Regions from separate parts of the Blastococcus sp. SYSU DS0539 genome, predicted to be linked through region 1. Evidence: riboswitches for the same ligand, from Rfam matches in the RefSeq annotation. Region 1 holds a riboswitch; the other holds the start of a gene.
The links. A riboswitch is a leader RNA that binds a small molecule or an ion and turns the genes downstream of it on or off. The one in region 1 is predicted to bind S-adenosylmethionine.

Region 1 (4,404 bases):
TCGACCGGGTAGAGCCGGTCGCTGTCCACGCCGGCCACCAGCGCGCGGGCGGTCACCCCGGCGAGGGCCGCCTCGACGCCGCCGCGGCCGCGGCCGACGTCCCAGTGGTTCATCGCCTCGGTGAGCACCACGTAGCTGCCGGCGTCGAAGCGCCGGGAGAGCTTGTCGGCGTGGTGCTCCAGGTAGGAGGCGACGGCGTACCGGCCGTCGTCCTGGAGGCGGGCGCCGAACCGGGCCTCCAGCTCCACCCCGCTGCGGTAGGTCAGGTGCGCGATCCGCCGGGCGACCCCCAGGCCGTCCACCGGCGGGTCGTCGAGGGGGTAGTCCCCGCCCGCCCAGCGGGCGTCGGCCCGGACGGCGGCCTGCTGGGTGGTCTGCGTGCCGATCTGGTCGGCCGAGGCGACGGCGCTCGACGCGAGGAAGAACAGCGCGTCGACCCGCGCCGGCTCCGCCACGGCCCACTCCAGCGCCCGCATGCCGCCCATCGACCCGCCGGCGACGGCGGCCCACCGGGCGATGCCCAGCGCGTCGGCCAGCGCCGCCTCGGCGCGCACCTGGTCGCCCACGGTCACCTCGGGGAAGCGCGCGCCCCACCGGCGGCCGTCCGGCGCCGGTGACGACGGCCCGGTGGTGCCCTGGCAGCCGCCGAGCACGTTGGCGCAGACGACGAAGAAGCGGTCGGTGTCCAGCGGCGCGCCCGGCCCGGCGATGCCGCTCCACCAGCCGGGCGTCGGGTGGCCCGGCCCGGCCGGGCCGACGACGTGGCTGTCCCCGGTCAGCGCGTGCTCGATCAGCACGGCGTTGTCCCCGCCGGGCGCGAGCGTTCCCCAGGTCTCGTAGGCGATCCGCACCGCCGGCAGGCTCCCGCCGCGTTCCAGCCGGAACGGCCCCGCCAGGTCGAGGAACCGGCGGTCGCCCGCCGGATCACCCTCGAGCCAGCCCCCGGTGCGGGCCGGGGCCCGGGACGGACCGGCGGCGGAGCCGGCTCCCTCCCGGACCCCGGTCACCTCAGGCGTCCTTGGCGGCGCGGAAGCCCGCCTCGAGGTCGGCCAGGATGTCCTCGATGCCCTCCAGGCCCACGGCGAGGCGCACCAGGCCCGGCGTCACGCCGGTGGTGAGCTGCTCCTCCGGGGTGAGCTGCGAGTGGGTGGTCGAGGCCGGGTGGATGACCAGCGAGCGGACGTCGCCGATGTTGGCCACGTGGCTGTGCAGCTCCAGCGCCTCGACGAACCTCTGGCCGGCCTCCTTGCCGCCGTGCAGCTCGAACGTGAGGACGGCGCCGGCGCCCTTCGGGGCGTACTTCTGCTGCGCGGCGTGCCACCGGTTGGTGGGCAAGCCCGCGTAGTTCACCCGCTCGACGGCGTCGTGCGCCTCGAGGAACTCCGCCACCCGCTGCGCGTTCGCCACGTGCCGGTCCATGCGCAGCGACAGCGTCTCGATGCCCTGGACGACGAGGAAGGCGTTGAACGGGGAGACGGCCGGACCGAGGTCGCGGAGCAACTGCACCCGGGCCTTCAGCGCGAAGGCCGGCGCACCCAGGTCGGCGTAGACCACGCCGTGGTACGTCGGGTCGGGCGTCGTGAACATCGGGTGCCGGCCGCCGCGCCAGTCGAACGTGCCGCCGTCGACGATGAGGCCGGCGATGGCGGTGCCGTGCCCGCCCAGGTACTTCGTCGCCGAGTGCACGACGACGTCGGCGCCGAACTCGAACGGGCGGATCAGGTAGGGCGTCGCGACCGTGTTGTCCACGATCAGCGGGACGCCGTTGCGGTGCGCGACGCCCGCGACGGCCTCGATGTCGAGGACGTCGCCCTTCGGGTTGCCGATGGTCTCGGCGTAGAAGGCGCGGGTGTTCTCCTGCACCAGCGACTGCCAGTTCTCCGGGTCGTCGGGGTTCTCGACGAAGGAGACGGTGATGCCCATCTTGGGCAGCGAGTGGTGCAGCAGGTTGTACGTGCCGCCGTACAGGGAGGCGGACGCGACGACGTGGTCGCCGGCCTCGGCGAGGTTGAGGATCGCCAGCGTCTCCGCGGCCTGCCCCGAGGCGACCGCGAGTGCGGCGACGCCGCCCTCCAGCGAGGCGACGCGCTGCTCCAGCGCGTCCTGCGTCGGGTTCATGATCCGGGTGTAGATGTTGCCCATCTCGGCCAGCGCGAACAGGTCCGCGGCGTGCTGGGTGTCGCGGAACTGGTAGCTGGTGGTCGCGTAGATCGGCAGGGCGCGGGCCCCGGTGGTGGGGTCGGGGCTCGTGCCGGCGTGGATCTGCCGGGTCTCGAAGCTCCAGTTCTGCGGGTCGCTCATGCGCCGTCTCCTCTCGCTCGCGGAGACCCGCGGCGCACGGGAGCTCCGTCGTTGCCGGAGGGCGGACGCCGCCCGGCCGGCTCTTCCCCTGGAGCACCTCAGACGGAGTAGAGGTTGCCGGGCAGCCAGCCAGGTGCTTCGCGCTGCCTCTCAGGAGCCGTGCCGATCCTAGGACGTCGGCCCCGCCACCTGCACACTGACCGGCACCGGGTGCCCGTCCGGCCGATGTCGCACGTGAAACAACCGCCCCGGGCTCAGCCCGTGGGGGACTCGGGCGCGGTGTCGTCCGTGCCGCCGGTGTCGTCCGGATCGTCGGTGCCGCCGGTGGGCGCGGGCCCGGTGGTCTCCGGGGTGGTCGGGGTGGATCCGGTGGTGCCCGGGGACGTCGTCGGGCCGGTGGTGGCCGGGGTGGTCGGCTCCGGCTCCTCGGTCGGCGGTGCGGTCTCGGTGGGCTCGGGCTCGGTCGGCTCGGTCTCGGTGGGCTCGAACGTCTCCGTCGGCTCGGCGGTCTCCTCGCGGGGGACGGGGTCGCCCGGGGACGGCGGCCGGACGTTGAGGTAGAGCGCGCCGATCGCGAGGAACAGCACGACCAGCACCACCGTCGAGGTGCGGGCCCGGCCCAGGTGCCGGGGGATGGAGGCCCACCAGCCGGTGGCCGGTGCCGGAGCGGGCTGGGCGGGCGGAGCGGCCGGCGGGGCGGTGCTCACGCTCCGGCCGGAGGGGGTGCCGTCGTCGGGGCCCGGCGCGTCGGCGGGCCGGTTCTCGGGCGCGCTCATCGGACTCCCTCCCGCACCGCGGTGGCGTCGTCGTCCGTCTGGCTGGTGGTCGGCTGCGGCACCTGCATGCCCTGGCTGCGGAACGCGTGGACCACCCGGGCGCGCAGGTCGCGGCCGACCTCGAACTGCTTGCCCGGCAGCGTGCGGGCGACCACGCGCACGTTCACCTCGTCCAGGCCGAGGGTCTCCACGCCCATGACGGTGGGCGGGTCGAGCAGCAGCGGGCGCATCGCCGGGTCGCGGAACGCCTCTCGGCCGACCTCGCGCAGGATCTCGTTGGCGCGGTTGACGTCGACGCTGGTCGGCACCGGCACGTCGACGACGGCGCGGGCCCAGTCGCGGGAGAGGTTGACGACCTTGACGATCTGCCCGTTGGGCACCGTGACGACCTCGCCGTTGGGCGAGCGCATCCGGGTCACCCGCAGCGTGACGTCCTCCACCGTGCCGGCGGCCGGGTCGCCCCCACCGACGACCTGGATGGAGACGACGTCGCCGAACCCGTACTGGCGCTCGGTGATGATGAAGAACCCGGCCAGCACGTCACCGACGATGCGCTGGGCGCCGAAGCCCAGCCCGACGCCGAGCACGGTGGCCGGCGCGACGAGACCCGTGATGGGCACGCCCAGCCGCTCGAGGACGAAGAAGACCGCGATCGAGTAGATGAGCACGATCGCCGCCCAGGTGAGCACCTGGGTGAGCGAGTGCCGGTGCTTGGCGGCCTCGCTGCGGACCAGCGCGTCGCCGCCGGTGGAGTTGCGGTCGATCCGGTCGGTGATCCGCGTGCCGGCCCAGGCCACGAAGCGGGCGAGCAGCACCGAGCCGATGACGATCAGCACGACCTCGAGACCCCTGCCGGCCAGCCAGTCCAGCAGCTCTCTCAACGCGTCCACGGGTAGCAGGCTCCGTTCGTCGGGGGGAGCGACCTTTCCACAGTGCGCACCGGTGCGCGCCGATGCCAACCGGACCTGCCGGTACCGCTGCCCGGCCATTGTCGCGGGCCGCTGACCTGGGCGGGAGTGACGGAGAGATGGGTCACCCCGGGCCGGTCAGCGCGGTTCCACGAACAACGACTGGGTGGACCGGCCGATCGGCCCGTCGGCGTCGAAGAGGACGGCGAGGCACTGCGCGGCACCGGTGCCGCCGTGGACCGTGGTGGCGTCCATGCCGAGCCACTCGCCGCGCGGCGGGCGGTGCAGCGCCACGGAGAGGTCGACGTTGGCGAACGTCGCCCGCGTCCAGTCCAGCGTCGCCGAGATGCCGCTGGCGGCGTCGGTCATGACCAGCAGGTGCTGCAGCGGGGTCATCGGCTCCCCGGCGACCAGGGCGC
Region 2 (4,404 bases), on a different contig from region 1:
CTTGGTGACGACGACCTTGCGGGCGCGGCCGAGCAGCTCGAGGCCGGCGGTGTCGAGCTTGAGGCCGACCTCCTCGCTGATGACCTGGCCACCGGTGAGGATGGCGATGTCGCCCAGCATGGCCTTGCGGCGGTCACCGAAGCCCGGGGCCTTGACGGCGACGGACTTGAAGGTGCCACGGATCTTGTTCACGACCAGGGTCGCGAGGCCCTCGCCCTCGACGTCCTCGGCGATGATGGCCAGCGGCTTGCCCGACTGCATGACCTTCTCCAGCAGCGGGAGCAGGTCCTTGACCGAGCTGATCTTCGAGTTGACGACGAGCACGTACGGGTCGTCGAGGACGGCCTCCATGCGCTCGGTGTCGGTCACGAAGTAGGGCGAGATGTAGCCCTTGTCGAAGCGCATGCCCTCGGTGAGCTCGAGCTCGAGCCCGAAGGTGTTGCTCTCCTCGACGGTGATGACGCCTTCCTTGCCCACCTTGTCCATCGCCTCGGCGATGAGCTCACCGATGGCGGGGTCGGCGGCGGAGATCGACGCGGTGGCGGCGATCTGCTCCTTGGTCTCGACGTCCTTGGCCGTGGAGAGGAGGTACTCGGTGACCGAGGCGACGGCCTTCTCGATGCCCTTCTTCAGGGCCATCGGGTTGGCGCCGGCGGCGACGTTGCGCAGGCCCTCGCGCACGAGCGCCTGGGCGAGCACGGTGGCGGTGGTGGTGCCGTCACCCGCGACGTCGTCGGTCTTCTTCGCGACCTCCTTGACGAGCTCGGCCCCGATCTTCTCCCACGGGTCCTCGAGCTCGATCTCCTTGGCGATGCTCACACCGTCGTTGGTGATCGTGGGGGCGCCCCACTTCTTCTCCAGCACGACGTTCCGGCCCTTGGGACCGAGGGTCACCTTGACGGCGTCGGCGAGGGTGTTCATGCCCCGCTCGAGGCCGCGGCGCGCCTCTTCCTCGAAGGCGATCATCTTGGCCATGTGGTGATGTCCTCCATGCATTGATCGCTGCACGGCCGGGTTGGTGCCCGCGACGGACGGCACCAGCGACGTGGGCGCTCCGTCGGCCCACGGACCGGTGCCTCACCGTTCCGACCTGATTGGCACTCGGGAGCCCCGAGTGCCAGAAACGAGTCTGGCACTCGACCCTGGCGAGTGCAAGAACGGGGGGTGCTCCGGCGCGTGGACGGCACCCTGCGGGGTGGGTCGATCGCGGGGGCGGGGACGGAAGAGCCCGGCTCCCCGCGCGGGGGAACCGGGCCTCCGGTGAACTGCTGGGTGGTCCTCAGGCGCTGCGGACGGCGTCGGCCTGCGGGCCCTTGGCGCCCTGGACGACCTCGAACTCGACGCGCTGGCCCTCGTCGAGGCTCTTGTACCCGTCCATCTGGATGGCCGAGTAGTGGACGAAGACGTCCTGGCCGCCGTCGACGGCGATGAAGCCGAAGCCCTTCTCGGCGTTGAACCACTTCACGGTGCCCTGTGCCACGTGTGCTCCCACGTTTCGTGCGTGCGGACGGCCCCTCTGGATCGGGGGGCCGGGTCCACCTCTTCCGCCCGCGGAACGAACATGGAACTGGAACCGCGCGAGAACGTACATCAGGAATTGCCGCGCGGCGGTACATCGACGCCGTGCCGTTGCCCGGATCGGGCGACGTGCCGGTCGCCCGGTCGGCGGGCCGCCGTCAGCCGATGAGGCCGGCGGCCCGGAGCGACTTCAGCGACGGCTCGACGCGGTGCGTCGGGCCGACGACCGGCTCCAGCGGGTCGAGGGTCTTCAGCCCTTCCCCGGTGTTGAGGACGACGGTCTCCTTGGCCGGGTCCAGGCGCCCGTCCGCCACCAGCTTCCGGAGCACCGCGACGGTGACGCCGCCGGCGGTCTCGGCGAACACGCCGGTGGTGCGGGCGAGGTCGCGGATGCCCTGCACGATCTCGTCGTCGCCCACGCGCGCCACGGCTCCGCCGGTGCGCCGGATGGCGTCCAGCGCGTACGGGCCGTCGGCCGGGTTCCCGATGTTCAGCGACTTGGCGATCCCGGTCGGCTTCACCGGCTTGACGACGTCCCAGCCGTTGTCGAAGGCGGTGGCGATCGGGTCGCAGCCGGCGGACTGGGCGCCGAAGATCGTCCACTCGGTGGCCTCGACGATGCCCGCGGCGCTGAGCTCGCGGAACGCCTTGTCCACCTTGGTGAGCAGCGAGCCCGACGCCATGGGGATGACCACCTGGGCCGGGATCCGCCAGCCGAGCTGCTCGGCGATCTCGTAGCCCATCGTCTTCGAGCCCTCGGCGTAGTAGGGCCGGACGTTCTGGTTGACGAACGCGGTGTCCTCGAACTCGTCGGTCTCGGCGAGCTCGCTGGTCAGCCGGTTGACGTCGTCGTAGCTGCCGTCGACGGCGACCAGCGTCTGGCCGTAGACCGCCGACTGCACGACCTTCCCCGGCTCGAGGTCGGCCGGGATGAAGACGAACGACGGCAGGCCGACCCGGGCCGCGTGCGCGGCGACGGAGTTGGCCAGGTTGCCGGTGGAGGCGGCGGCGATCTTCGTGTAGCCCAGGCCCTTGGCGGCCGTGGCCGCGAGGCTGACCACCCGGTCCTTGAACGAGTGGGTGGGGTTGGCCGAGTCGTCCTTCACCCAGAGCCCGCCGGTCAGGCCCAGCTCGGCGGCCAGCCGGTCGGCGCGCACCAGCGGGGTCATGCCCGGGTCGAGGGAGACGCGCTCGGCGGGGTCCTGGCCCACCGGCAGCAGCCCCACGTACCGCCAGATGTTCTGCGGCCCGGCCTCGATCTGCTCGCGGGTGACCGCGCGCATGAGCTCCGGGTCGTAGTCGACCTCGAGCGGGCCGAAGCACTCGGCGCAGGCGTGCTCGGCGATCAGCCCGAAGGTGGCGCCGCAGTTGCGGCAGACGAGCCCGCGGGCGGGACAGGGCGGGGTCGGACCACCGGCGGACGAGTCGGCCTGTACGGAACCGGGAGCGGTGAGAGTCATGCGACGACTACCTCCTCATCTTCCCCGCTGCGGGCCGTCGAGCCGCGCGGGACGGAATTGGCACCTCCCGCCGCGCTCTCGCGTCGGACGGCGGTTGCCGGGGCTTCATCGGGCCGTGTCCCTCTGCCCCTCTGGATGAGTGAACGGGATGGATCGTACCCGCGGGCGGTGACGGATCTCCCGGCGGACAGGATGGGGGCGTGGCAGCCCGCATCGTCTACACCGATCTCGACGGCACGATGGTCGGCCCGCGCGGCTCCTTCTGGCACACCGCCGGCCGGGAGCTCACCGACGGCCCGGCCGGCGCCCTGCTGGACCTGCACCGCGCCGGGGTCGCGTTGGTGCTGGTCAGCGGCCGGACCTACGAGCAGGTGGTGGAGGCCGCGCGCATCTTCGCCGCCGACGGCGCCATCGCCGAGCTGGGCGCCACCATCGGCTGGGGTTCCGGGCGGAACACCCACCGGCTGCGCGGCGAGCTGCCCGCCGGGTACGGCGAGCGGACCGCCATGGACGTCATGGCCGAGCTCGGCGTCGTCGAGGAGCTGGTCACCGCGAACCCGGGGCGGCTGGAGTGGCACGCCCCGTGGCACGCGACCCACACCACCGACGCGCTGCTGCGCGGCCGGGTGGACCCGCTCGCCGTCGACGCCTGGCTGGCCGAGCGGGGGCTGGGCTGGCTCACCCTCAAGGACAACGGGGCGATCCCGGCGGCGTCGTGGATGGGCCTGGACGCCGATCCGGCTCCGCCGCGGGTCTACCACCTGATGCCGCGCGGCATCTCCAAGGGCGCCGCGATCGCCTGGGACCTGGAGCGGCGGCGCCTCTCCCCCGACGACGCCGTGGCGATCGGCGACAGCATCAGCGACCTGGACATGGCGCCCGCCGTGAGCCGGTTGTGGATCACCGCGAACGGCGGGGCGGTCGACGGGATGGCCGCGGCGCTGGCCGCCGTCCCCAACGCCGCCGTCACCGGCGCCGCGATGGGCGAGGGCTGGGCCCAGGCGGTGCGCGCCAGCCTCTGACCCCGCCGTTCGTGCACGAGCGGTCGTCTCAGGCAGTCCGGGACGACCGTTCGTGCACGAACGGCTCGCTAGCTGGTGACGTCGCGGCGGGCGAAGTGGCGGAAGCCGAGCGCGGTGAAGACCGCGATGTAGACCAGCGACTGGACGACGCCGCGGAACATGTCGCCGGAGTCGATCGGCGTCTGCAGCAGGTCGGTCCAGGCGAACTCCTCCGCCGTCGGGAACCAGTCGCGGATCGAGCCCAGCTGCTCGACCTGGTCGAGGATCGCGAAGACGAACATGGTGAACACCGCGCCGCCGACCGCCGCCAGCGGCGCGTCGGTGATCGTGGAGAACCAGAACGCCAGCGCGCCGACGACCAGCAGGTGCACGGCGAGGTAGCCGAGCATCCCGGCCAGCCGCAG

Region 2: linked by a shared signal. The riboswitch ahead of thrC (threonine synthase) and the one ahead of ACI790_RS17120 (bifunctional o-acetylhomoserine/o-acetylserine sulfhydrylase) in region 1 are both predicted to bind S-adenosylmethionine.

The regions. Positions count from the first base shown of each region.
Region 1 is NZ_JBJHAF010000015.1:17,581-21,984, forward strand. Features, by position in the region: gene metX (homoserine O-acetyltransferase MetX) at 1-1,007, opposite strand, end outside; gene ACI790_RS17120 (bifunctional o-acetylhomoserine/o-acetylserine sulfhydrylase) at 1,009-2,301, opposite strand; SAM riboswitch class IV at 2,344-2,459, opposite strand; gene ACI790_RS17125 (hypothetical protein) at 2,556-3,077, opposite strand; gene ACI790_RS17130 (mechanosensitive ion channel family protein) at 3,074-3,967, opposite strand; gene ACI790_RS17135 (thioesterase family protein) at 4,124-4,404, opposite strand, start outside.
Region 2 is NZ_JBJHAF010000013.1:122,166-126,569, forward strand. Features, by position in the region: gene groL (chaperonin GroEL) at 1-975, opposite strand, end outside; gene ACI790_RS16245 (cold-shock protein) at 1,280-1,480, opposite strand; gene thrC (threonine synthase) at 1,677-2,978, opposite strand; SAM riboswitch class I at 2,991-3,120, opposite strand; gene ACI790_RS16255 (HAD family hydrolase) at 3,179-4,000, shown strand; gene ACI790_RS16260 (ABC transporter permease) at 4,069-4,404, opposite strand, start outside.